Regions from separate parts of the Cobetia sp. 10Alg 146 genome, predicted to be linked through region 2. Evidence: predicted binding sites of a transcription regulator. Region 2 holds the regulator's gene; the other holds the start of a gene.

Region 1 (12,121 bases), on a different contig from region 2:
AGGCTGGAACTCTTGAGCAGGCGACGCACGATCTCGACACCGTTGATCTCGTCGCCATGGATGGCACCGCACACCAGCAGCACCGGGCCGGGCTGACGGCCATGCACCACCTCGACGGGGATGTGCAACGGCGCGTGGGTGTAGAGCTTGGCGACAGGCACATCGACCTGGGCCCGCGTTCCCGGCGCGATGCGGGTACCGCTGATTTCAAATGGAGCGCGTGACATCGCCACCTCAGAGATTGTTCGACCAACGAGCGACAGGCGTCGTGACAGCTCCTGCCAGATCAGGCTGCTCGCCCAGTGTCTCGAAAGAAAACACTGTGCGACATGCGCCTTTTAGCGCATTGGTGCGTCAAGGGAAAGACTTCATTGCAGCGTGTCGGGATGAAGACCGGACGGAATTGTTCAACAATGGCATGACGCCGACGGCGTGACGACACCTGACCACGACATGGCGAGCACGATATGACGGGAGCGACATGGCGAGAATGACACGCCTCGGCCTCGTCCTGACTGCCACTGACAAGAGCTGCCCGTGACCGATCTTCTCGACTCTCTGCTGACCCTGCCCGATTACTCCGCCCTGGCCTGGAGCGTGATCGTCTTCTCGACCTACCTGACCGGCATCTCCAAGGGCGGCTTCGCCGGCGGGTTCGGCTCGCTTTCCGTGCCGCTGATGGCGCTCGCCATCGGTCCGCTGGAAGCGGCTGGCATCCTGCTGCCGCTGTTGATCGTGATGGACTTTCTCAGCGCTCGCGCCTGGTGGGGCAAGCAGCTGTGGTCGGAGGTGCGCATCATCCTGCCCAGCGCCGCCATCGGCATCGCGGTGGGCGTGGTGCTGTTCGATGAGCTGAACGAGAACATGATTCGTGGCTTGCTGGGCGTCATCTCGCTGCTGTTCGCCGCCTACATGCTGTTCAAGCCCACCGCGAGGAATCCGCTGCCGCGCTGGCTGGCCATTCCTGCCGGTGCCACGGCCGGCTTCACCAGTTTCTTCGCCCACGCCGGCGCCCCGCCCTACAACCTGTACATGATTCCGCGTCAGCATCCCAAGGAGACCTTCATCGCCACCACGGTGATCATCTTCGCAGGCATGAATCTGATGAAGCTGGGCCCCTACGTGGCGCTGGGCGAGGTCAACCTCACCAGTCTGTCCACCTCGCTGCTGCTGGTGCCGGTGGCCTGGGCAGGTGTCAGGAGCGGCCTGTGGCTGCAATCCCGCGTCAACGAGAAGCTGTTCTTCCGCCTGATCATCCTCGCGATGGCGCTGGTCGGCGTGCAGCTGATCTACAAGGCCTGGGGCTGATCTCCGCGCGCCATCACGCCTGGCGACCTCTGCCGCCAGCCAGCATGACCTTCTGGGCCATGCTTTCAGACAGACATTCGAGAATGATCGGGGCAACGTCATGACACCGCAGATCCACTACTACCACGCACATCTCTACTACACCGATGAGCAGAGCCTGGCCGCCGCTCGCGAGCTGGCGGCCCAGGCCGAGCAGCACTTCCCGCTGCGCGTCGGTCGCTTCCATGAGCAGCCGGTAGGCCCGCACCCGCTGTGGAGCTGTCAGCTGTCCTTCGCTCACGAAGACTTCGGGCGCATCATCCCGTGGCTGGCGCTCAATCGCGGCACGCTGGACATCTTCGTGCATGCCGGCACCGGTGATGATCTCTTCGATCACACCCAGGGCGTGATGTGGCTGGGCAGCTCCCACCCGCTGAATCTGCACGTCTTCGGCGATGAGTGAGGCTCGGACGTCGCCCGACACGCTATCATCGCCTTGCCGCCTTCGCCTTACCCACTGACTCAAGGATGACCCCATGACTCGACTGCGCCGCCTATCCCCTCGTGCCGCCCTGCTGGGCGTGATCGCCTCTGGCCTGCTGCTGGCCGGCTGTGACGACAATGAGGTCGGGGATGTCTCGCTGGGCCTGTTCACCACCAAGGACATCAAGATAGAGAGCCTGATCGACCCCAAGGTGCCGGGCGTGACCTGTCACCTGAGCAACATCGAGGCGAATCTCGATTTCTCCGATCCCTCCGACATGAGCATCGCCTGCCGCCAGACCGGCCCGATCACCCCGGCGATGCTCGCCGACATCGACACCTCCAAGAGTGGCGAGGAGGTCTATCGCAAGTCCAAGAGCGTGCTGCTCAAGAGCCTCAAGATCCGGCGTATTCTGGACCGTGACTCACAGAGCCTGCTCTACATCGCCTACAGCACCAAGGAAACCAGCGGCAGCTTCAAGCATGCGCTGAGCAGCGTGCCGCTATGGGGCAGCGAGGCCTGGCAGGCACCGGCAGCGCAGTGAGCCGCCCGGGCGCCTGAATCAAGCCCCGATTGATCAAGCGCTGATTCATCAAGTGCTGACTCATCAAGCGAAAGCTTCATCATCATCCCTTGAAGTTGTGGGGTGTCGCTCCAAGGTCTTGTTCAACGGCTAGCCAGCCGGATTTTCATTCGCATGAGGCAAAGGAGTGACACACGATGTCGAGCCCGGAGCACAAGCAGAAGATCTGGAAGCTGATCAAGGATGTGAAGGTCGGCATGTTGGTGACGCAGGGTGACGGCATGCCACATGCCCGCCCGATGCATCTGGTGCAGGATGACTACGACGGCACCCTGTGGTTCTTCACGCGAGCCAGTGCCGAGAAGGTGTTTGAAGCAAAGAAGGACAGCGAGGTCTGCCTGAGCTTTTCCGATCAGGATGATGGCGTCTATGTGTCGCTGAGCGGTCATGCCAATCTGCACCGCGATCAGGGCCTGATCGACAAGTTCTGGAATCCGTTCGTGGCCGCCTGGTTCCCGGAAGGCAAGGATGACCCCGATGTCACTCTGCTGGAGGTCAAGGTGCAATCCGGTGAGCACTGGAAGGCCAAGGAGAGCAAGGCGTATCAACTCTATGAGATTGCGCGCGCCAACCTCGACAAGGACCACACCCCGGACATGGGCGAGAACGAGAAATTCGGCACGGTATGAGCAGAAGCCCGAACTCGTCATGGAGAGCTCCTTGGAGTGACCGCGTGAGAGTTGACGCACACGGCCATGCCAGACACGACAACGCCAGCCCGAGGGCTGGCGTTGTCGTATCTGGAGTCCTGCCGATTCCTGAAGATCTGCCGTCGGTGGAGAGGGGTCAAGTTCAGGACAGTGAACGCCTCAGGCCTTCATGTCGAGCACGATGCGCCCCTCGATCTTGCCGTCGATCATGCGTCCGAAGATGTCGTTGATATCCTCGAGCCTGCCGGTCTGCACGGTGGCCGCGACCTTGCCTTCCGCGGCGAAGTCCAGCGCCTCCTGCAGGTCCTGACGCGTGCCGACGATGGAGCCACGCACCGTGATGCCGTTGAGCACCGTGGAGAAGATCGGCAGCGGGAAGTCACCCGGCGGCAGGCCGTTGAGCACCAGGGTACCGCCACGGCGTAGCATGTTCTGGGCCTGATCGAAGGCCTTGGGCGATACCGCCGTCACCAGTGCGCCGTGCGCGCCGCCGATCTCGCGCTTGATGACGGCTGCCGGATCTTCCTTCATGGCATTCACGGTCACGGTGGCCCCCAGACGGCGGGCCAGATCCAGCTTGGCATCATCCACGTCCACCGCCGCCACGTTCAGGCCCATGGCGCGGGCGTACTGCACCGCCATGTGACCCAACCCGCCGATCCCCGAGATCACCACCCACTGACCGGGACGGGTGTCGGTCATCTTGAGCCCCTTGTAGACCGTGACCCCGGCACACAGCACCGGCGCGATCTCCACGAAGCCCACGCTGTCCGGCAGACGCCCCACGTAGCCGGCATCCGCCAGCGTGTACTGGGCAAAGCCGCCATTCACCGAATAGCCGGTGTTCTGCTGGCTCTCGCACAGCGTCTCCCAACCGCCCAGACAGTGCTCGCAATGGCCACAGGCCGAGTAGAGCCAAGGCACCCCGACCCGGTCGCCTTCCTTGACGTGGGTTACACCCTCGCCCACCGCCGCGATGATGCCGACGCCCTCATGGCCGGGAATGAACGGCGGGTTGGGCTTCACCGGCCAGTCACCATGCGCGGCGTGCAGGTCGGTGTGACAGACCCCGGAGGCGGCGACCTCGACCAGAATCTCGCCACGCCCCGGTCGCGGTACCGCGACTTCCTCGATCACCAGCGGTGCACCGAATTCACGTACCACGGCGGCTTTCATGCTGTTATCCATGATGGACTCCTCATTCATTGTCGAAAGACGAACCTTGGAAAGGCGAGCCAGAGATCAGGCGGAGAGTGCGATCCCGTCCGGTCGTGAGCGAGGGCCAGTGTTCGCGCACGCCCCGGACCTGCCTCTTCATTGAAACCAGACGCGGTGCTCCCTGCCCTGCGCCAGATCAAGCAAGTCGGATCTGGCGCGGGCATCGAGAGGAATTCCTCGAGGAGGCATCGCGGGAGGTGGATTCAGCGCCACTAGCCTCGGTGGCGCTGACGGTCAGGCCTAGAAGAAGCCGAGCGGATTGATGTCGTAGCTGACCAGCAGGTTCTTGGTCTGCTGGTAGTGTTCCAGTGCCATCTTGTGGGTCTCGCGACCGACACCGGATTTCTTGTAGCCACCGAAGGCGGCATGGGCGGGATACTGGTGGTAGCAGTTGGTCCACACGCGACCGGCCTGGATACCGCGCCCCATGCGGAAGGCGACGTTCATGTCGCGACTCCAGACACCGGCGCCGAGACCGAATTCGGTATCATTGGCGATGGCCAGCGCCTCGGCCTCGTCACGGAAGGTGGTGACGGCGACCACCGGCCCGAAGATCTCCTCCTGGAAGACACGCATGGCGTTGTTGCCCTTCAGCAGGGTCGGCTGGATGTAATAGCCATTGGCCAGCTCGTTCTCCAGCTGCTCGCTGCTGCCGCCGGTGAGCACCTCGGCACCCTCCTCACGGGCGATATCCATGTAGGACATGATCTTGTCGAACTGCTCGCGGGAGGCCTGGGCGCCGACCTGCACGTCGGTATCCAGCGGATTGCCGCGCTTGATGGTCTTCACGCGCTCCATCACACGGGCCATGAAGTCGTCGTAGATGCTTTCCTGGATCAGGGCGCGTGACGGGCAGGTGCACACCTCGCCCTGATTGAAGAACGCCAGCACCAGCCCTTCGGCAGCCTTGTCGATGAACTCGGGCTCGGCATTCATGATGTCGGCGAAGTAGATGTTGGGGGACTTGCCGCCCAGCTCCACCGTGGAGGGAATGATGGTCTCCGCGGCGCACTTGAGGATGTGCGAGCCCACGGGGGTGGAGCCGGTGAAAGCGATCTTGGCGATGCGCTTGCTGGTCGCCAGTGCCTGTCCGGCCTCGGCGCCATAGCCGTTGACGATGTTGAGCACCCCTGCCGGCAGCAGGTCATTGATCAGCTCCGCCAGCACCAGGATTGAGGCCGGGGTCTGTTCCGCCGGCTTGAGCACCACGCAGTTGCCCGCCGCCAGCGCCGGGCCGAGCTTCCAGGCCGCCATCAGGATCGGGAAGTTCCACGGGATGATCTGTCCCACCACCCCCAGCGGCTCGTGGAAGTGATAGGAGACGGTATTGGCATCGATGTCCGCCGCGGTGCCTTCCTGGGAGCGCAGGCAACCGGCGAAGTAGCGGAAGTGATCCGCCGCCAGCGGGATATCGGCGTTCAGCGTCTCGCGCACCGCCTTGCCGTTGTCCCAGGTCTCGGCGACCGCCAGCATCTCGAGATTCTGCTCGATGCGATCCGCGATCCTGAGCAGGATGTTGGAACGCTCCTGCACCGAGGTCTTGCCCCAGGCGGGGGCTGCCTTGTGGGCGGCGTCCAGCGCGAGATCGATATCTTCCGCACTCGAGCGCGGGATACGGCAGAACACCTCGCCCGTCACCGGGCTGACATTGTCGAAATATTCCCCCTTGGCCGGCTCGACGAAACGCCCGCCGATGTAATTGCCGTAGGTGTCCTTGAACGTGACCAGCGCGTCGGCGCTGCCCGGGGAGGCGTAGATCATGGCGAACTCCTGTGGGTCGGATTCACGAGTGGCGCTCGTGATCGACGACCTGTTGTTGTAAGTCACGTGGACAGGAGATGGCGCTCCTGTCCCTCGCCTGACCGTCAACGACTGCATCAATGACTGCATCAATGACTGCATCAATGACTGCATCAAGAACTGCTTGATCAGGCGACCCTCACAGTCTTGTTCACTTGTGGCATTCGCGACATGCGCCCATGGGCGGAAACCGTCTCATCCCTTGGGAGGAGAAAAGGGAGAGACCCGGCAGGCAAGAAAGATGGGACAGGAAGACAGAGGAAGAAAGGAAAGACAGGCCATACCGCGAAGGCCGCAAGGCACGACACCACGCCATGACGTTATGCTCAGGGTAGCTATTGTCAGCAAGGTCATGATCAGGAAAGCCATGGCCTGGAACGTCATGACCAGAACATCGCCCGCCAACGACCGGCCAGGAGCCTTCATGTACCGTCTGCTGATCGCGGATGACCATCCGCTGTTCCGTGATGCCATCAGTCGTACCCTGAATCTGGCCGTCGCTGACGGCTCTACGCCAGAATACGAGCTGCTGCAGGCCGCCAGTCTCGAGGAAGCGCTCAGCGTGATCGCTCATCATGCTGACAGTCTCGACCTGCTGCTGCTGGATCTCGACCTGCCCGACAGCCACGACCTGGAAGGCCTGGCGCGCCTGCGCGAGGAGGCAGACTGGCTGCCGGTGGCGATTCTCTCCGCCCACGAGGCGCGCGAGACGGTACTCGAGGCATTGGCGCTCGGTGCGGTGGGGTATCTGTCCAAGTCGAGTTCGGCGCAGACCCTGCGCGATGCCCTCGCACGCATGCTGGCCGGGGAGGTCTACGTGCCTGCCCAGTTGATGCGCGCTGCGCCGCGTCCAGCGCCGCTCTCAGCATCATCTGCATCTGCATCATCGGCACCAGCATCATCGGTACCAGTGCCACCGCCAGCGCCCCAACTGGCGCCGAGCCTCAGCGATGCTGAATTCGCGCGGCGCTGGCAGACCCTCACCACCAAGCAGCGCGGCGTGCTGGAACGCATGGTGCTGGGCGAGTCCAACAAGATGATCGCCTGGCAGCTGGGCGTGGCGGAGACCACCGTCAAGTCGCATGTCTCCGCCATCCTGCACAAGCTGGGGGTCGCCAGCCGGGTACAGGCGATCCTGCTGGCCAGCCATGCCCTGCCTGCCGTGTCAGGCCCGAGTGAGGCCTCTGCCGCCCCACGACGCGAAACGCCCCGATCCAGCGCTCACGAATGAGGCGCGAACCGGGGCGTTGCCCATCAGGTGTCGGGACAGAGTGACTCGCCCTACATCAGCTCCCCGACCAGCACATAGCCATTGAGCAGGATGATGATCAAGGCGACCAGCATGCCGATGGCCGTCACCCAGTGACGATTGACCAGGTCCCCCATCAGGCGGCGATTGGCGGTGAACATCAACAGCGGCACCAGCGCGAAGGGAATCCCGAAGCTGAGTACCACCTGGCTTGCGACCAGCACCTGCTGCTCCGGCAGCCCCATCAGGATGATGGCGATGGCCGGTGCCATGGTGATCACGCGACGCAGCCACAGCGGAATGCGGAAGTTGACGAAGCCCTGCATCACCACCTGCCCGGACAGGGTGCCGACGATGGACGAGGACAGCCCCGCCAGCAGCAGCGTGAAGCCGAAGATCAGGCTCGCGGCATTCTGGCCCATCAGCGGCGACAGCAGCTTGTAGCTCTCGGTGATGGAAGCCACGCCGGTCTCGCCATTGCCATGGAAGACCTTGGCGGCCAGCACCAGCATCGCCATGTTGATCAGCCCCGCCAGCGCCATGCCGATGATCACATCGAGACGGTAGTAGCCCATCACGCGACGGCGCTGACCGCTGTCGCGCACCCGGATGCGGTTCTGGGACAGCGCGGAATGCAGGTAGATGACGTGGGGCATCACGGTGGCGCCCAGGATACCGGCCGCCAGGAAGATGGCATGGCTATCCGGGAAACCTGGTGTCAGCAGGCCGTAGATGATCGGCTCCACCGGCGGACGACTGAGGATGATCTCGAGCAGGAATCCCGCCGACACCGCCAGAATCATCGCCCCGATGATCATTTCCATCATGCGGAAGCCGTAGCGCTGCATCACCAGCACCGCGTAGGTGATGGCACCGGTCAACAGCGCCCCTTCCAGCATGCTGAGCCCGAACAGCAGATTGAAGGCCAGCGCCGCGCCGAGAAACTCGGCCAGATCGGTGGCGATGGCCACGATCTCCGCCTGCACCCAGAAGGCCCAGACCACCGGACGCGGGAAGCGCTCACGGATGACTTCCGCCAGATTCTTGCCGGTGGCCAGCCCCAGCCGGGCGGACAGGGTCTGGATCAACATCGCCATCAGGTTGGCCCACAGCACCACCCACAGCAGGGTATAGCCATAGCGGGAGCCGGCCTCGATGTTGGTCGCGAAGTTGCCGGGGTCGATGTAGGCGACGGCGGCGATCATCGCCGGGCCGAGAAACGGCAGCGCGCGACGCAGGCGTCCCGCAAGGGACAGAGGGGATGCGGTGCGCACACCGCCGGCAGCAGAGGCTTCACCTTCACTGCCCAGCGACATGCTGGCGGCATGACGTACGGATTTATCGGACATGATATTCAGCATGGGGGGGAAACCTGCCAGATCAATGGCCCGCGAACAGAGAAAGGGGATGCGGGATGTCATGACACGAGCATACATGCTAAATACGATTAGTTCTCATTAAAATTCAGCGCGGTAGCTGATAGTCTCCTTCAATCCCTCCTGCCTCTTCCTTCCCCGCGAAGGCTAACGACAATGGAGCAACAGCTGGCGCAGGCGCAGCGGCTTGACCGGCTTGAGCAGGAACCCGAAGCCGAGCGCGCGTGCCCTGGCCTTGAGCGGCGCCGAATGGTCCGCGCTGATCACCACCACCGGCAAGTCTGGCCAACGCTTGCGCAGGCGTTGTGCCTGCGCCAGACCATCGGGCTGCCCATCACCCAGCTGATGATCGACGATCAACACCTCCGGCGGCGCGGCCAGCGCCTGCTGCAACAGCACCTCGGCGGTATCGGCGCAGTGGACACTCGCGCCCCAGCCCTCGAGCAATGACTGCATGCCGGCACACACCTCCCGATCATCCTCGACCACCCAGATAACGGTATCGAGCAGCGGCTGCGCGAGCGGTGACGCGCAAGGCTGGCCGGGAGAAGGCGCGTCAGCCGCCGGGCCCATCACATTGGCAGGCTGTCGAATCGGCACGCGCACCGCGAAGGCGGCACCTCGCCCCGGCGTGCTGGCCAACGACAGGGGGTGCTCCAGCAGGCCGGTGATGCGCTTGACGATCGCCAGTCCCAGCCCGAGGCCGCGCTGCTCGTTGTCCTGGCGCGGTGCGAGACGCCGGAATTCCTGGAAGACCACCTCGCGCTGATGCTCGGCGATGCCGGGGCCGTTGTCGGCCACGGTGATCTCCAGCCAGTCACCGCGCCGGCGACACCCCAGCAGCACCCGCCCGCGCGTCGAGCCATCCGGCACATGGCGCAGGGCATTGCTCAGGAAATTGCGTATCACGCGCGCCAGCAGCTGCAGGTCCGACTCGACACTCAGGTGACTGGCCACGTAGTGCAACTCCAGCCCACGGGCAGCGCCCAGTTGACGATATTCCTCGGCGAGCACATCCAGCAGCTCACGCACCGGGAAGGTGGCGACATCGGCCGTCAGCACGCCGGCATCCAGCCGCGAGATGTCCACCAGCGTGCCCAGCAGGCTCTCGACATCGGCCAGCGAGCGCCCCAGCCGCGCCACCAGCTCGGCAGGCGTGGGGTCATCAAGTGCCAGCCTCGCCAGTTGCTCTTCCAGGGCGCTTGCGAACAATCGGGCGGCATTCAGGGGTTGCAGCAGATCATGACTGATGGCGGCGAGAAAGCGCGTCTTGGAGTGGTTGGCCGCCTCGGAGGCGGCCTTGGCGGCGGTCAGACGTCGATTGAGTGCCCCCAGTTCATCGAGGGTGCGGTGCAGGGTGTCGGTACGCTCGCGCACCTGATCCGCCAGCAGGACGGCGTGCTCGAAGGCGGCGTAGGGCGCGCTCGGTGAAGGGCTGCTGGATTCGACCCGCTCGATCAGGGCGGCGTTGATCTTCTCCAGCTGGCGATTGCGCGCCTTGAGGGCGGCGAGTTCAGCGCTCAGGCCGTCCTTTCGGGAATCTGTCAGCGGCGTATCAGGCGCCATCCTGTCCTCCCGTGCCATCGGCCGCGAGACGGCGCTGGCCGATCACCACGCCGGTGAAGGTCTGGTTGATGTGCATGCCGTGATGCTGCTCACCGTAGGTATTGAAGCCGATCACCCGGTGATGCCTGAGCAGACGCGAGGCCTCTGCCTCCAGCCCCAGCGCCTCGATCTCCATGCGCCGCAGGAAGCAGTCACAGCCGATGGTCAGCGCGGGCGGCCCCAGACGCGCCTCCACCTCGGTCAGCCGCTGCTCGAGCTGCGCGAGAATCGGCGTGGCCTGCATGGCAGTGAGCACGATGCCGGTCTCCACCGCGCAGTAGAAGCTCAGGCTGGCATCGGCATTCACGCGCTGGATGGAGCGCACGTAATGCGCCTCACCGATGCGCACCGCCAGCGGGCAGCGCGCGAAGACCGCCTCCTCCAGCGCCTCGGAGGCGACACCTGCCAGCCGCGCATACTCCTCGGCGGCGGGCTCGGCATTCAGCTCCAGCACGCGGCGTGAATCGCGGTCCACCGCCGTCACCACCAGCTTGTCGGCCAGCGGTGTGAGGTGGTGCGTACTGATGACCTCGAACGGCAGCCGCGTATTGACCACCACCACGACCGCCGCCTGATCATGGAAGACCCCGTCGGCGTAGACATAGGTATGCGCCAACCGGTTGTCGTCCCCGGCGGAGCCACCGAAGGCGGGAATGCTGCCCAGCGCTGCATCCAGCGTCGCCAGTACCTGCTCCTCGCTGCTCGAGAGGCCGTCGAGCAGCGTCAGCGCGAAGCTGTTGCCCATCACCGGCGCCACGGCCTGCTCGCGACAGCGCGACAGCAGCTCATCACTCAGCGCCTGGGCACGCGGAAGGTCGAAACCGCTCAGATCATCGATCAACACCTGCGCCAGCGCGAAGTCGCTGCGCGCCAGGCCGATGGCGGTGATGGAGCCGCGCGCATAGCCCTCGGGCGTGATCTCGCCGGCGGTGGTACAGCCACTCACCGCTACCTCACCGAAGGCATCGGCCAGCGCCTGACCCAGTGCCGGGAGGGGGTAATCCGCCGAGCAGAAGAACAGCACCCCGCCGAGCCGCTGGCGGCCACCGAGCGAGTCATCAAGCTTTCGGGCCAGCTCGGCCACCGCCGCCTGCGGGTCCTTGAGCTGGCTGGCCGCCGTGGCCAGCGGTACGGCAATCATCTCGCTCTGTGGCTGCGGCCTTCCCTTCACGCGACTGCTGACATCCGTCATGTCCCCTCCTCCTGTCGAGCGCAGCGGGGCCTGACCTGACGATCATCCGTCGGCGTCCGGTCTAGAGCACCAGCCCGCTGGCTCTCACCACGCGTCGTTCAATGGCGCCTTCCAGCGTCTCGCGGCGGGTGCCCGCCAGCGTGACCCGCGACTTGGCCCGCGTGATGCCGGTGTAGACCAGCTCACGAGTCAGAATCGGGTTGGCACCCTCAGGCAACACGAATACCACATGGCGGAACTCGGAACCCTGCGACTTGTGGACTGTCATCGCGAAGACCGTCTCCACCGCCTCGAGACGTGACGGCAATACCGCGCGCACGCCACGGTGGAAGCGCTGGATCTCGGTGTCCTGCCCATCACGCTCGGCGTCTGACGACACCTCCTCCTCGACCGGGAAGAACACGCGCAGGCGTCCCCCGGCGGCGGGGTCCGACAGGGTGATGCCGACATCGCCGTTGTAGAGCCCCAGCGCGCGATCATTGCGCGTCACCATCACCGGACGCCCGGCGTACCAGCCGCGTTCCTCGGCGATCAGCCCACGGCGCATCAGCACCCGCGCCACACGCTGGTTGAGGCCATCGACCCCATAGGGGCCACGGCGCAGCGCGCACAGCAGCTGAAACTCGAGCAGCAGATCGATCACCTCTCGTACCGGGCGCCGCTCACGCACGGCCTCC
Region 2 (12,121 bases):
CCGCCCGTGAGATGAAGTTCAGGTGCATACCGTTGGCCATGGCATCCTTCAGCGTCGGCGTCAGCGGAGCTTCCGGATGCCCACGCACCAAGCCATGCGTCGCCACCCCCAGACGCGCCCCGGCAGCCGCCAGAGCATGCAGGTGATTCGACCAGCCGCCGCCACAGCTGATGATGCCTCGCCCCTCGCTGAGCGCTCGCGCCAGTGGCAGGCGCAGCTTCCATGCCTTGTTGCCGGATATCTCGGCATCCAGGGTATCGGCCCGCAGGCATTCGACCACCACCCCGGCCTCGCGGGCCACGCGCCAGTCAAGACGCTCCACCCGTGGCAGGGTGAACAGCTCGAGCAGTGCTTCCAGGCCGCCCTCTGCCGATGAGGAGTCGGCCTCGAGCGAGGCGATCGGCGAGGCCGTGACCGTCGCTGAAGACGCGACAGCAGCAGGAGAGGAGAGCGCGCCTTGAGGCGCGGACAGGACCGTGGCGCCATCCGGCGGCAGAGTCTCGTCGGTGGATTGGCGAGAAGCGGCTGCGTGCGATGACATGAGCGAGTCCCATCGTGGTGATGCGCCGTGAGAACGGCAGAAGGCGGAGAGACGACAAGGCCATCACGGCCGTCATTGTCACGCAGACACGACGGCCGTGATGGCCACTCTCAGTCTAGGCAGAGCTTCGGCTCAACTCAACGCTGAATATCCCCATCTCGCCGACACTCGCTCCGCCACGAAAGGCGCCCCGGCCAGCCAAGACTCCCGGGAGCGGGCTAGAGGGCTGCGGCCGCCATGGTGCCCTGCGCGATGGCGCGCTTGGCATCCAGCTCAGCGGCTTCATCGGCGCCACCGATGATGTGCAGCTCGATCCCTGCCGCCTCCAGGGGCGCCTTGAGCTCCAGCACCGACTCCTGGCCGGCACACAGCACGATACTGTCGAGCGCCAGATGCTGGACCTTGCCATCAATGCTGACGGTCATCCCCTCGGCATCGATGGACTGATAATCGCAGCCCGCCACCATCTTGACTCCGCGCTGCTTGAGGGTGGCCCGGTGCACCCAGCCGGTCGTCTTGCCCAGATGCTTGCCCGGCTTGGAGGTCTTGCGCTGCAGCAGCCATACCTCACGAGGGCTCTCGCCGGGCGTCGGTGTCTTGAGGCCGCCGGCGGTGCTGACCGAGAGATCCACCCCCCACTCCTCGCACCACAGCTCGCCATCCAGCGAGGGTGACGGCTCACGATGCGTCATCAACTCCGCCACATCGAACCCGATGCCTCCCGCACCGACCAGCGCCACACGTCGCCCCACTCGCTCCGGAGCACGAATCGCCTCGCCATAACTGAGCACCTGGCCACGCGAGATGCCCTCCTCGATACCGGGAATCGCGGGCGTACGCGCACGCACGCCACTGGCCAGGATCACGGCATCGAACGCTGCCAGCATCTCCGCGGTGGCACGCGTATTGAGCCGAACCTCGACACCATTGCGTGCCAGCGCCTCGTTGAAGTAGCGCAGCGTCTCGTCAAACTCCTCCTTGCCCGGAATGCGGCGCGCGAAATTGAACTGCCCGCCGACTTCCGCCTGCGCCTCGAACAGCACCACCTCATGACCACGCTCTGCCGCGGTGACGGCCGCCGACAGACCTGCTGGACCACCTCCTACAACGGCGACACGCCGCACGCGGCGGGCAGGCTCGATCACCATCTCGGTCTCGTGGCAGGCTCGCGGGTTGACCAGACACGAGGTCAGCTTCATCTGGAAGGTGTGATCAAGACACGCCTGGTTGCAGGCGATGCAGGTGTTGATGATCGCGGCATCATCCGCCTGCGCCTTGCTGACCCACGCCGGGTCAGCGAGGAACGGACGCGCCATCGACACCATGTCGGCATGCCCCTCCGCCAGTACCGACTCGGCCACGTCCGGCATGTTGATGCGATTGGTGGTGATCAGCGGCAGACTGAGCTCCGCCTTCATGCGCTGGGTCAGTCCGGTGAAGACGGCACGCGGCACACTGGTGACGATGGTGGGCACTCGTGCCTCATGCCAGCCGATCCCGGTATTGATGAGGCTGGCACCGGCCGCCTCGATGGCCTTGCCCAACGCGACCACCTCGCTCCAGGTGCTGCCCTCATCGACAAGATCCAGCATCGACAGCCGATAGATGATCAGGAAATCCTCACCCAGCGCCGCGCGGATGCCCGCGACGATCTCCACCGCCAGACGGATGCGATTCTCGAAGCTGCCACCGTATTCATCCTCACGCTGGTTGGTCCGTCGACAGATGAACTGGTTGATGAAGTACCCTTCGGACCCCATCACCTCGACACCGTCATAGCCCGCTTCGCGTGCCAGGGCGGCACAGCGCACATAATCCGCGATCTGGCCTTTCACTTCCTCGGTGCTCAGCGCCCGCGGCATGAAGGGGTTGATCGGGGCCTGAATGGCAGAAGGCGCGACCTGATCCGGAGAATAGGCATAGCGACCGGCATGCAGGATCTGCAGGCATATCCGCCCGTCCTCGGCATGCACGGCATCGGTCACTTCACGATGACGCTGCGCCTCCTGCGAGGTGGTCAGCTTGGCCGCCCCCTGCATGACCGCGCCCTCCGGGTTCGGGGCGATCCCTCCCGTGACGATCAGGGCGACACCATGACGGGCACGCTCGCGATAGAAGGCCGCCAGGCGCGTGAAGCCATTGGGAGCTTCCTCGAGCCCGGTATGCATCGACCCCATCAGCACGCGATTCTTCAGCGTGATGTGTCCCAGCTTCAGCGGACGGAAGATATTCGGATAGGCAGTCATGGCGCTTGCTCCTTGCCGTCGCACTGGCGTGGCCGTCAACCGGACCCCGGGACACCAGCACGCGGAACTCATCAGGTCGTCATTGTCATCTTGTTGCCTTGCGCTACTCGTGCACGTTGGCGGTAGACACGTCAGGGCGACGCACACCCAAGGCAAACAGTCGTATGAATCTCGATACGCTCAGTGTAGTGCATCATCGCTTGCACTCAATGCGCCTGGAGGACACATTGATATCCTTGCAGGACATGCCCTGAGCAATATCCGGCCGACGGCGAGCCTCGCGCTTGTCTCCCCGACCTCTCGACACGAGCCAGCCCCATGCAATTAGGAGAAGTCTCGGTCAGCCTGGCGCACCTCGTTGCACGTGCCCTGGACGCGCGCAACGTGCACGCCGAGCCCATCATGCAGCCCTACACGGGCTGGCCGCTGCCGGACGACGGAGATGCCCGGATCGGCATCGCTCGCTACATGCGTCTGGGCCACGCCGCCATCACTGCCAGCGGTGATGAACTGTTCGGCCTGGAGATGGCCGCTCAGATTCGCCCGGGAGACTTTCTGCTCCCCGGACTTGCGTGTGCCTGCGCCCCCACTCTGGCGGCAGGGCTGACGCTGCTGTGCGAGGCTGAGGCACTTTACAGCGACAACAGTCGTGGCCATGGCCATTTCGAGCGCCAGGCCACCGGCGGCTGGCTGAACTTCTACTCCCTCGCTCCCTACAATGCCTACAACCGCTTCGTGGTCGACAGCGTGCTGGGAGGCTGGTGGCATCTGGCTCGCCAGCTGAGCGGCGATGCCTTGAGCGATGCATCGCTCGAGATCGATTACACGATCCCCCGCTCGCCGGAGGACAGCTCTCCGCTCCCCCCCTCACCAGGCGATATGCATGAGCAGACGGAGAAGCGCTGGCGCTGGCGATATGCCCGACGCCTGGGCCTGCCTGCGAGCCAGTTGCACTTCGCGACAGGGCGCAATCGGCTGTGGCTGCCAGACAGGGTATTGAACGCCCCTACCGTGCAGGCAGCACCGGTCGCCTTTGCCCAGCTTCGTCAACAGATCACGGAGCGACTGGAGAGCCGTCAGGGCCCTCATGACACGCTGTCACGCACACGACGTGCCATTGCCATGCGGCTTTCGGGGCGCGCACCCGGACGCGACGAGATCGCAGCGGCCCTCAATCTGCACCCGCGCACCCTGGCCAGACGACTCGCCGCCGAAGGCTGGCACTACGAGGGGCTGCTGGATGACACACGCCGCGCGCTGGCCGAGCGTTATCTGCGCGACACCCATCTGAGCCTGAAGGAAATCAGCTGGGTACTGGGATTTGCCGGTCCGGAAAGCTTCCAGCACGCCTGCAAGCGCTGGCACGCCAAACCACCGGGCGCATGGCGCAGACAGCACCGCGCATCCAGCCGAACGGGTAGCTCACGGACCTGAAACACGAAGAAACGTCGAACGGGGGATGATGGGACGAGGGGACGATGGGACGTCCAGAAGGAAGGCATTAACGAGGAAGGCAACAACGAGCATCTTGCTGGCCAGAAACGCGAAAACCCGAGCACGAGGGCTCGGGTTTCACGAATTCTGTAGATCGAGTGGCGGACTGGACGGGACTCGAACCCGCGACCTCCGGCGTGACAGGCCGGCATTCTAACCAACTGAACTACCAGTCCACATTGGTGGGTGATACTGGATTCGAACCAGTGACCCCAAGCATGTGAAGCTTGTGCTCTAACCAACTGAGCTAATCACCCAACACAGACGATCCTTGCTGCAAGCAGCGGTGACATCGCGTCATTCTGAATGGCGGACTGGACGGGACTCGAACCCGCGACCTCCGGCGTGACAGGCCGGCATTCTAACCAACTGAACTACCAGTCCATTCAGAACAACTCAACATCGGGCGCATGACAAACGGTAGTGGCGGACTGGACGGGACTCGAACCCGCGACCTCCGGCGTGACAGGCCGGCATTCTAACCAACTGAACTACCAGTCCACTGCAACGTTTGCTTCTGCTGACGAACCAGGCCATTTAATCAAGTAACGCTTTGATAAGCAATAACTTTTTTCAAATGGTGGGTGGTACTGGGTTCGAACCAGTGACCCCCAGCTTGTAAGGCTGGTGCTCTACCAACTGAGCTAACCACCCCTGTCTCGTTGGCGCTGCATTCTACGGAATCCGCCCCATGAGTCAATACTTTTTTTACAGGAAGTTTCAGAATACTCCTCGACAGGGTCTTGATAAGACTGGATTTTCCCAGCACCACTCACCTGTAGCCCAGCAACCATCAGCATTGTGTCAACATTCTGACATCAGGATGCCACGAGGGAGAAAATTCGTGTCGCTCATGGATTGACACCCATCAGCGCAATGCAGGGTGTGCAAGGATCGCTGCCACCGCTGAGCGAATCAGTCCCTCACGCGTCTTGCCGCTCGCCTTGCGAGGCTTGAAATCATGCTCGCCATCCTCCAGCCAATGCAGGCTGATAGTGCATGGCAATCCGTAACCTTCGACTTCCTCGCGATGACCAAAGGGATCTCGCGTGCCCTGGCAGATCACGCCCGGGGCATCAATGGCCGCCAGATGCTCGGTTCGCAGCGTGTCCGGCTTGCCGGTCGGGTGAAAGGGATAGCCCAGCGCATACCAGCCCAGGGGCGACATTCGACGTGGGCCTGATGAGGGGGCTGGCATGCCTCGCCCCTCCAGCTCCTGCATCACATGCGAGGCCACGCGACTCCCCATGGACTTGCCACCAAGCAATACCGGGCATGTCGCCAGAGACGCCCTGGCGGCAAGACTGGCGGCCAGCGCCTCATGCCAGCGCGTCATTTCCTCGATCAGCCCGGGCAGCCGCGGCGGCGGACGACGGCGTGCCTCGCAGCGCATCTTGACGAGGTAGGCGAAGTCGAATCCCAGCCATGCCGCCCCCTGGTGTGCACAGGCCTTGCCGAACTGCTGATGGAAATCGGTCTCGCGTCCGGCGCCCGCCCCATGGGCATGCAGCAGAATCACCTGCCGAGGGCTGCCATGAATCTCCAGCGGACCGAACGAGGCCACCCAGCCTCGCCAGGGGCCGCGCGCCGCCAACGCCTCCTCTGACAGCTCCAGACGCTTTTCCAGCTCATCGGCGATGGCGTCAAAGGAAGCGACCTTGAAACCTTCCTCGGCGTAGGGGGTGGGAACGGCCGCCACATTGGACGCATCCCGATCTTCGTCCGATGATGAAGTGACAAGAGACACTCAGTGTCCTCCCTGGTAGCTGAAATGAATGCTGAATCGTCTCGTGAGTCGTGCTCTCTTCAGGAGAGCACATCGCTGTTCACTGCATGATGAGGTCATGACATGGGCACAGCACCTGATGGAGCAGGCGCCTCTCACGAGGTGATTCGCCAATTTGGCACGACGGCCATTCTTTCAGGCGCCGTCAGTCTATTGCTGGCGGCATGGCTGACCGCCGTGCAGTTGTGGCCAACCCTGGCCCCGCCCATCGCCTGGCTGAGCCATGGCCGTCTCGCCATTGTGCAACAGCATCTGCTGCTCTTCGGCCTCGGCGGCTCGGCATTGATTGCCAGCCTGTATTCACTGGTCAATCATGACACGCAAGCCCGGCCAGGCCAGCGGCGTCTCCAGCGGTTCACGCTGCAGGCCTGGCAGACGATTCTCGTGCTTGGCAGCATATCGATTGCCGCGGGCTTCGCGTCGGGGCATGGCCAATCCGAATATCCCTGGCCACTCAACCTGCTGATGCTGGCAGTGTGGATCGCGGTCGCGTGGCTCTTCCATGTCAACTGGAAGGCAGGACCGACAGCGCGCCTGCCCGTGGCTGGCTGGTGCTTCATTGGCTGTCTGGTGATGATACTGATGCAGCATACCCTGCTGTCACTGGCGGTGCCCCTGGGCCCGCTGACATCGTTACCCATGTTCTCAGGCAGTCTGGACGCGCTGCTGCAGAGCTGGCAGAAGGGAATGCTGCCCGGCGGCATGCTGGCACTGGGCTTCATTGCCATGGCGTATCAGGCACTCTCGGGACTGACCCGCCAGCCCCTTCACTCTCACCGTCTGGCCATCATCAGCTTCTGGCTGCTGGTATTGCTGCTGCCCTGGAGCGGCGCGGCGCTGCTGCATGCCAGCGCCCTGCCCCAGTGGAGCCAGGCGCTGGGAATGGCGATGGGGCTCCTGCTGCTGGCGCCGGGACTGGCCATTCCTCTCAACGGCCTGCTGACCCTCAAGGCGGACTGGCCCTCCCTGCGCCATCATCCTCAGACCTGCCTGCTCGGCGCGGCCCTGCTCTTTCTGGCCATCAGCGTGATGGAGCATGTGGCACTGTCCATCGCCCCGCTCAACGACATGACCTTCAGCGCCGCCGGCAGCCTCTCGCCGGCCGGCACACTGGGCGTCATCGGTCTGGTCAGCGTGCTCATGCTCTACCGTCTGCGGCTGCCTGAAGCACCCTCGGCGCTGATCATGACCCACGCCTGGCTGGCCATCGCCGGCACGTTGCTCTGCATCGCTGCCAGCTGGACCACCACCCTGCTGCAAGGCAGCCTGTGGCATGCCGTAGACGCAGAGGGACAACCGCTGCACTCCCTCGCCGACGTCCTGGCGGTGGCTCGCCCGCCGATGCTGATGACGCTGGCGGGGCTGAGTTGCTGGGCACTCGGCCTGCTGCTGATGGCAGCGTATCTCCTGCGCGCCTCCCGCCGTCCCATCACGCGCCCCTCTACCCAGCGCGCTCATCACCACATCGGGGATTCACACGCTCGGGGGAGGACACCGGCATGAGACACGTACTGCTCGAACGGCATCCGGGCCTGATGGCCGCGCTCTGCGTGATGGCGGCAAGTGTCGGCGCGCTGGCCCAGTTGCTGCCTCTGGGGTTTCAGGAGGCAGGGCAAGAAGTGACACCGCTGGATGCGCTGGCGCTGGAGGGACAGCGCCTTTACCTGCGGGAAGGCTGCCAACAATGCCATACCCGAATGGTGCGGGATCTACCGGGAGACCAGGCACGCCATGCAAGCCGGGACGCCGCCTCCCGCCACCTCATGGAGCGACCGGCCCTGTGGGGCAACGCTCGTCATGGCCCTGACCTGAGCCGCCTCCCGGCGGAACATGATGAGGCCTGGCAACGCCTGCACCTGTACTCGCCGCGCCACAAGGTGGCGGATTCCAGCATGCCGGCCTACCCCTGGCTGTTCGAGCACGCCCTGAGCGGCGAGGGTGTCGCCGAGCGAATGCGGGCCCTGCAGGCGCTTGGCGTGCCCTACCGAGACGACGAGATCCTCGCGGCGCCCGCCCGGGTACGCGGCAAGGCCGAGGCGACCGCTCTGCTGGCCTATCTTCAACAGACGGATCCCCTTCGGCACTCATCCGCGACAGCACCCGACCCGACAGGGGAGACACTCGCCACACTGACACTGACGACAGGAGCTGCACCATGAACCTGCTGGCAAACGTCGATCTGCCACTGTTCTGGCAAGCATGGATCAGCATGCTCACGCTGGGCAGCCTGGCCTTCTGCACGCTGTTGCTTGTCGGGCTTCGCTCGCGCAGCACCTCACCCGATGATGACCTGCAGGGAGATGGGCCAGGCGACGAACACCGCATTGACGGCACCCCTCAGCCGGACAGACCGCTGCCGCTGGTCTGGAGTCTGCTGTTTCTGCTCACGCTGCTGGTCAGCATGGGGCAGATCGTCATGTCCTTGAGTGGATGATGTCACCTGGCTCTCCCGAGGCGGATGAGGCAGGGCGTCGCAACCTGCCCCTTCGGGAGGTTCTGCGTCTAGAGTCATGCAGGACATCACGACACAATCAGAATTATCTAATATAATGCGCGCGATTCACGGAGCACTTCACATCCCGCCCCACAGGACGGGAACCCGTTCTGGGAAGTGCGCCTGACAGGTATCATTGACGGACAGCACCGACAGGCAGCAGCGACTCAGTCCATGAGGATGCTGCCTCTCCGTACAGGACCATGGAATCGCCCTGTACCAGGTGTCGCACCCGGACACCCCCACCCGAAACCCGCTCCCCACGAGTTTCGGCGTAATGCCCCAGGAGAGTCACCATGACGGCCCAGACAACGGCATCCCATCGATTGCGTGCGCATGAAGCACGCTGTCAGACCTGCTCGCTCAGCTCACTGTGTCTGCCGCTGGCACTGAACATGGAAGCCATCGACCAGTTCGACTCCATCATTCGGCGCCGCGCGCCGCTCAGAAAGGGCGAGGTTCTCTTCACCCAGGGCGAGCCCTTCGACTGCGTCTTCACGGTGCGCTCGGGCAGCCTGAAACAGATCAACACCGAGAACAGTGGCACGGAGCAGCTCACCGGTTTCTTCCTGCCCAGCGAGCTGGCTGGACTGGATGCCATCGACAGCAATGCCTACCCCGGCAGCGCCGTGGCACTCGAGACCACGACCGTGTGCGAGATTCCCTTCGATCGCCTCGATGCGCTTTCCGCCCAACTGCCGGAACTGCGCACCCAGCTGTTCAAGAGCCTGAGCAAGGAGCTGCATGAGGATCGTCGGATGATGATGCTGCTGTCGCGCAAGACGGCAGATGAGCGCCTGGCCAGCTTCCTGGTCAACCTCTCTCAGCGCTTCCGTCGCCGCGGCTATTCGCCATACAGTTTCCGTCTTTCCATGTCCCGCGCCGACATCGGCAATTACCTGGGACTGGCCGTGGAAACCATCAGCCGTATCCTGACGCGTTTCCAGGCTCAGGGGCTGGTGGATATCCAGGCCCGCGAGGTCCATATCCTGCACCTGGATGGCCTGATCGAGCTGGCAGAAGGAGAGTGTCAGGGCGGTCGCTGAACGCCCGTGATGCCATCTCTCTCACCACGAAGGCCCGCCACATCCTCATGTGGCGGGCCTTCGTGTGTTCCAGACAGCGCCAGGCGGCTCGGAGACGCTCAGCGATTCTGCAGACGGTTGTAATCCAGCAACCCGGCCTCGACGGGACGATCCGCATAATTGGCACGCAGCACGCTGTCCGAGAACTGCCAGAAGCGTGGGTCGGTGCGCCGCACTCCGATATCGGCCATCAGCTGTCGATAGTCCGCCTCATCCTTGAGCACGGCGACCCGCCGTGCCAATCCCTGCAGCGACTCGGGTGTCAGATGCCAGAAGGCATTCGGATAATCCCCGGCCACGCCGCGCAGCACATCCAGCGTATCGCGCTCAGAACGCCGATTGGCTTCCTCGTCGAACAGACTGGTGATGTTGGCATGAGCCGAGTTGCGCAGCACGCTGAACAACTGTGGGTGCTCGCTTCCCTCCCGTTCCAGCGCAATGATGGTGACTTCCGGCAGCAGGCTGGCCGCCAGACCACTCACCTCGCTCAAGGCCTTCAATTCGCGGCGCACGGCATCATCCTCCAGCGTCTCCAGGCTACGCTCGTGGACAAGTTCCGGCGCCAGGCGCTCGCGCAGGCGGCGCATCAGCCCAATGCGCGCCTTCTCCGGTGAGGAAAGCTCTCCCGGTGTCCAGACGATATCGCTCGGGGCATCAAACTGGGGCGGCTTCTTGAACAGCAGCTTTTCCAGCCCCGAATCCACATCCTGATACCAGCTGTCATGCACTGCCTGACGCTCGCCGGCAGGCAGAAGCGCCAGCAGGTTGTTCTCGCCTTCCATGCGCAGGAAGTCCATGTACAGGCGCGTGGTCAGCTGGTGGCCGAGGTTGCCATAGACATCGAAGCCGGCCACCAGCAGGTAATGGATGCGCTCAAGCATCGGGTAATCGATCACCCAGGCCGTCTTGGGCACATTGCCGACCAGCCCTTTCATCACGGCAGCGTTGTCGAAGTGACGATAGACCGTCAGGGCGGCATTGGGGTTGTGATCGCCACCCTCGCCCCCTTGCCAGCCGCTGCCGTCCCACAACAGCTGCATGTCGAGACGCAGATTGCCGTCCTCGTAGGCCTGCATCATCAGCTTTTGCTTGGCCTGCAGATAGGCCTGCTGCTTGCGCTCGAACTTGATCCACGAGGAGATGGGCAATGCATTGCTGCTCTGCTCGGCAGGCAGGCTGAGATTCTCGCCCTCCCGTGCCAGGGTGCGCTCGACCTGCGGCAGGCTGAACAGTGATGGATCGGTGAAACTGACCCAGAAGTGGTCATTGATGACGTCCACGGCCACCTGGCCACGACAGACCGGCCCCTTGATGAAGCCCATGATGGTGTTCTGCGATTCATCCAGCATGAAGCGGTAACGTGACTCGGCAGGGATCGCCTCGAACGTCAGGAAGGGATTGGACGCCGTCTTGAGGTCATAGCCAGGCAGGTCATCCACCGTATAGTCCGGCGCGAGGAACAGCGACTGCCAGCGCTCCAGGCGCGCGTCACTCAGCGAATAGGGCAGATGATTCTTGGCCAGGATCGTCGAGCGCTCCTGCCATAGACGGTAATAGACGCGAGGACGCCCGGCCTCGTCATGCGGCATGACGTCACGACCATCTCCGGGATAGGCGGCGTAGGGAGCGTCATAGGGGCGGCGCGAGGAGATACGCTGGATGGGCTCGCCGGGCGGCGTACTGGAGCGCACCAGCGAGAAGAAGATCGGCCGGCCATTGGCTCCCTTCGCTTCCGGGAAATACAGGTGGGTCAGGAAGAGGTGCTCGTAGATGTAGCGACTCATCAGACGCTGCTTGAGGCTGTCACCATTGAGGAAGGCTTCCACCTGCTGAATCCGTGGCACCAGGGCCTCAGACACCGGGCGCACCTTGGTCATCGGGGAGCCCTGCGCCAACCAGTTGACCAGCGTACGGTGCTCCTCATCACTGATCTGCGGCAGCGCATACGGCATGCCCCAGTCCGGGTGATCTTCCGCGAAGGCATCATAGCGCTCGATGGGCGCGCACACCTGACTGCGATTGAGCGACAGATCGAAGCGGTCTTCCGGCAGCAGGCCTTCCTCCGTCACCGGCAGGGGTTGCTTGCGCTTCTGGCTCAGCGAGCGGAACAGCACACTGCCTTCCAGATTGGCGAGCGCCGAGTCGTTGCGCTCGTTGAGCACCGGCGAGAAGTTCATGTCACGCCATTCAGCGGTGCTGTCGGCATCCTCGAACAGACGCGTCAGATTGGCCGCCAGCAAGCGGGTGCCGTCATAGACAGGAGCGGGATTGATACCGCGGTCGATCCCGGCCGCCGAGGACATCTTGAGCTGGCACGGGGCGTCATAGCAGCCATGGCAGACCACGCAACGCGTCTCGAGGATCGGCTTGACCTCATCTTCCCAATGCCTCCCCGCCAGACTATCGCCGGACACGACGCGATCGCGTGGCTCGGGCGTCCCGAAACGCGCATCCAGCTGATGCACGGTGACGGCG

What was found. The regulator FNR, encoded in region 2, switches genes on or off when oxygen is low (the NO sensors DNR and NnrR bind a similar motif). The targets are predictions, from matches to a motif close to TTGATNTANATCAA.
Region 1: adhP (alcohol dehydrogenase AdhP) is a predicted target of FNR. The motif match lies at 4,349-4,362, and genes of this name have one in related genera.

The regions. Positions count from the first base shown of each region.
Region 1 covers NZ_JARWKT010000009.1:87,000-99,120, reverse strand. The annotation lists gene QD172_RS14980 (succinylglutamate desuccinylase/aspartoacylase family protein) at 1-227, opposite strand, end outside; gene QD172_RS14975 (sulfite exporter TauE/SafE family protein) at 538-1,308, shown strand; gene QD172_RS14970 (DOPA 4,5-dioxygenase family protein) at 1,409-1,750, shown strand; gene QD172_RS14965 (CreA family protein) at 1,824-2,315, shown strand; gene QD172_RS14960 (pyridoxamine 5'-phosphate oxidase family protein) at 2,492-2,983, shown strand; gene adhP (alcohol dehydrogenase AdhP) at 3,164-4,192, opposite strand; gene QD172_RS14950 (aldehyde dehydrogenase) at 4,463-5,983, opposite strand; gene QD172_RS14945 (response regulator transcription factor) at 6,447-7,253, shown strand; gene QD172_RS14940 (Nramp family divalent metal transporter) at 7,304-8,620, opposite strand; gene QD172_RS14935 (hybrid sensor histidine kinase/response regulator) at 8,795-10,213, opposite strand; gene nosP (nitric oxide-sensing protein NosP) at 10,203-11,393, opposite strand; gene recD (exodeoxyribonuclease V subunit alpha) at 11,506-12,121, opposite strand, start outside.
Region 2 covers NZ_JARWKT010000006.1:114,403-126,523, reverse strand. The annotation lists gene QD172_RS12185 (pyridoxal-phosphate dependent enzyme) at 1-541, opposite strand, end outside; gene QD172_RS12180 (NADPH-dependent 2,4-dienoyl-CoA reductase) at 760-2,787, opposite strand; gene QD172_RS12175 (AraC family transcriptional regulator) at 3,106-4,221, shown strand; tRNA gene QD172_RS12170 (tRNA-Asp) at 4,381-4,457, opposite strand; tRNA gene QD172_RS12165 (tRNA-Val) at 4,462-4,538, opposite strand; tRNA gene QD172_RS12160 (tRNA-Asp) at 4,589-4,665, opposite strand; tRNA gene QD172_RS12155 (tRNA-Asp) at 4,706-4,782, opposite strand; tRNA gene QD172_RS12150 (tRNA-Val) at 4,860-4,935, opposite strand; gene QD172_RS12145 (alpha/beta family hydrolase) at 5,150-6,028, opposite strand; gene QD172_RS12140 (cbb3-type cytochrome c oxidase subunit I) at 6,131-7,570, shown strand; gene QD172_RS12135 (cbb3-type cytochrome c oxidase subunit II) at 7,567-8,226, shown strand; gene QD172_RS12130 (hypothetical protein) at 8,223-8,501, shown strand; gene fnr (fumarate/nitrate reduction transcriptional regulator Fnr) at 8,858-9,607, shown strand; gene QD172_RS12120 (fatty acid cis/trans isomerase) at 9,706-12,121, opposite strand, start outside.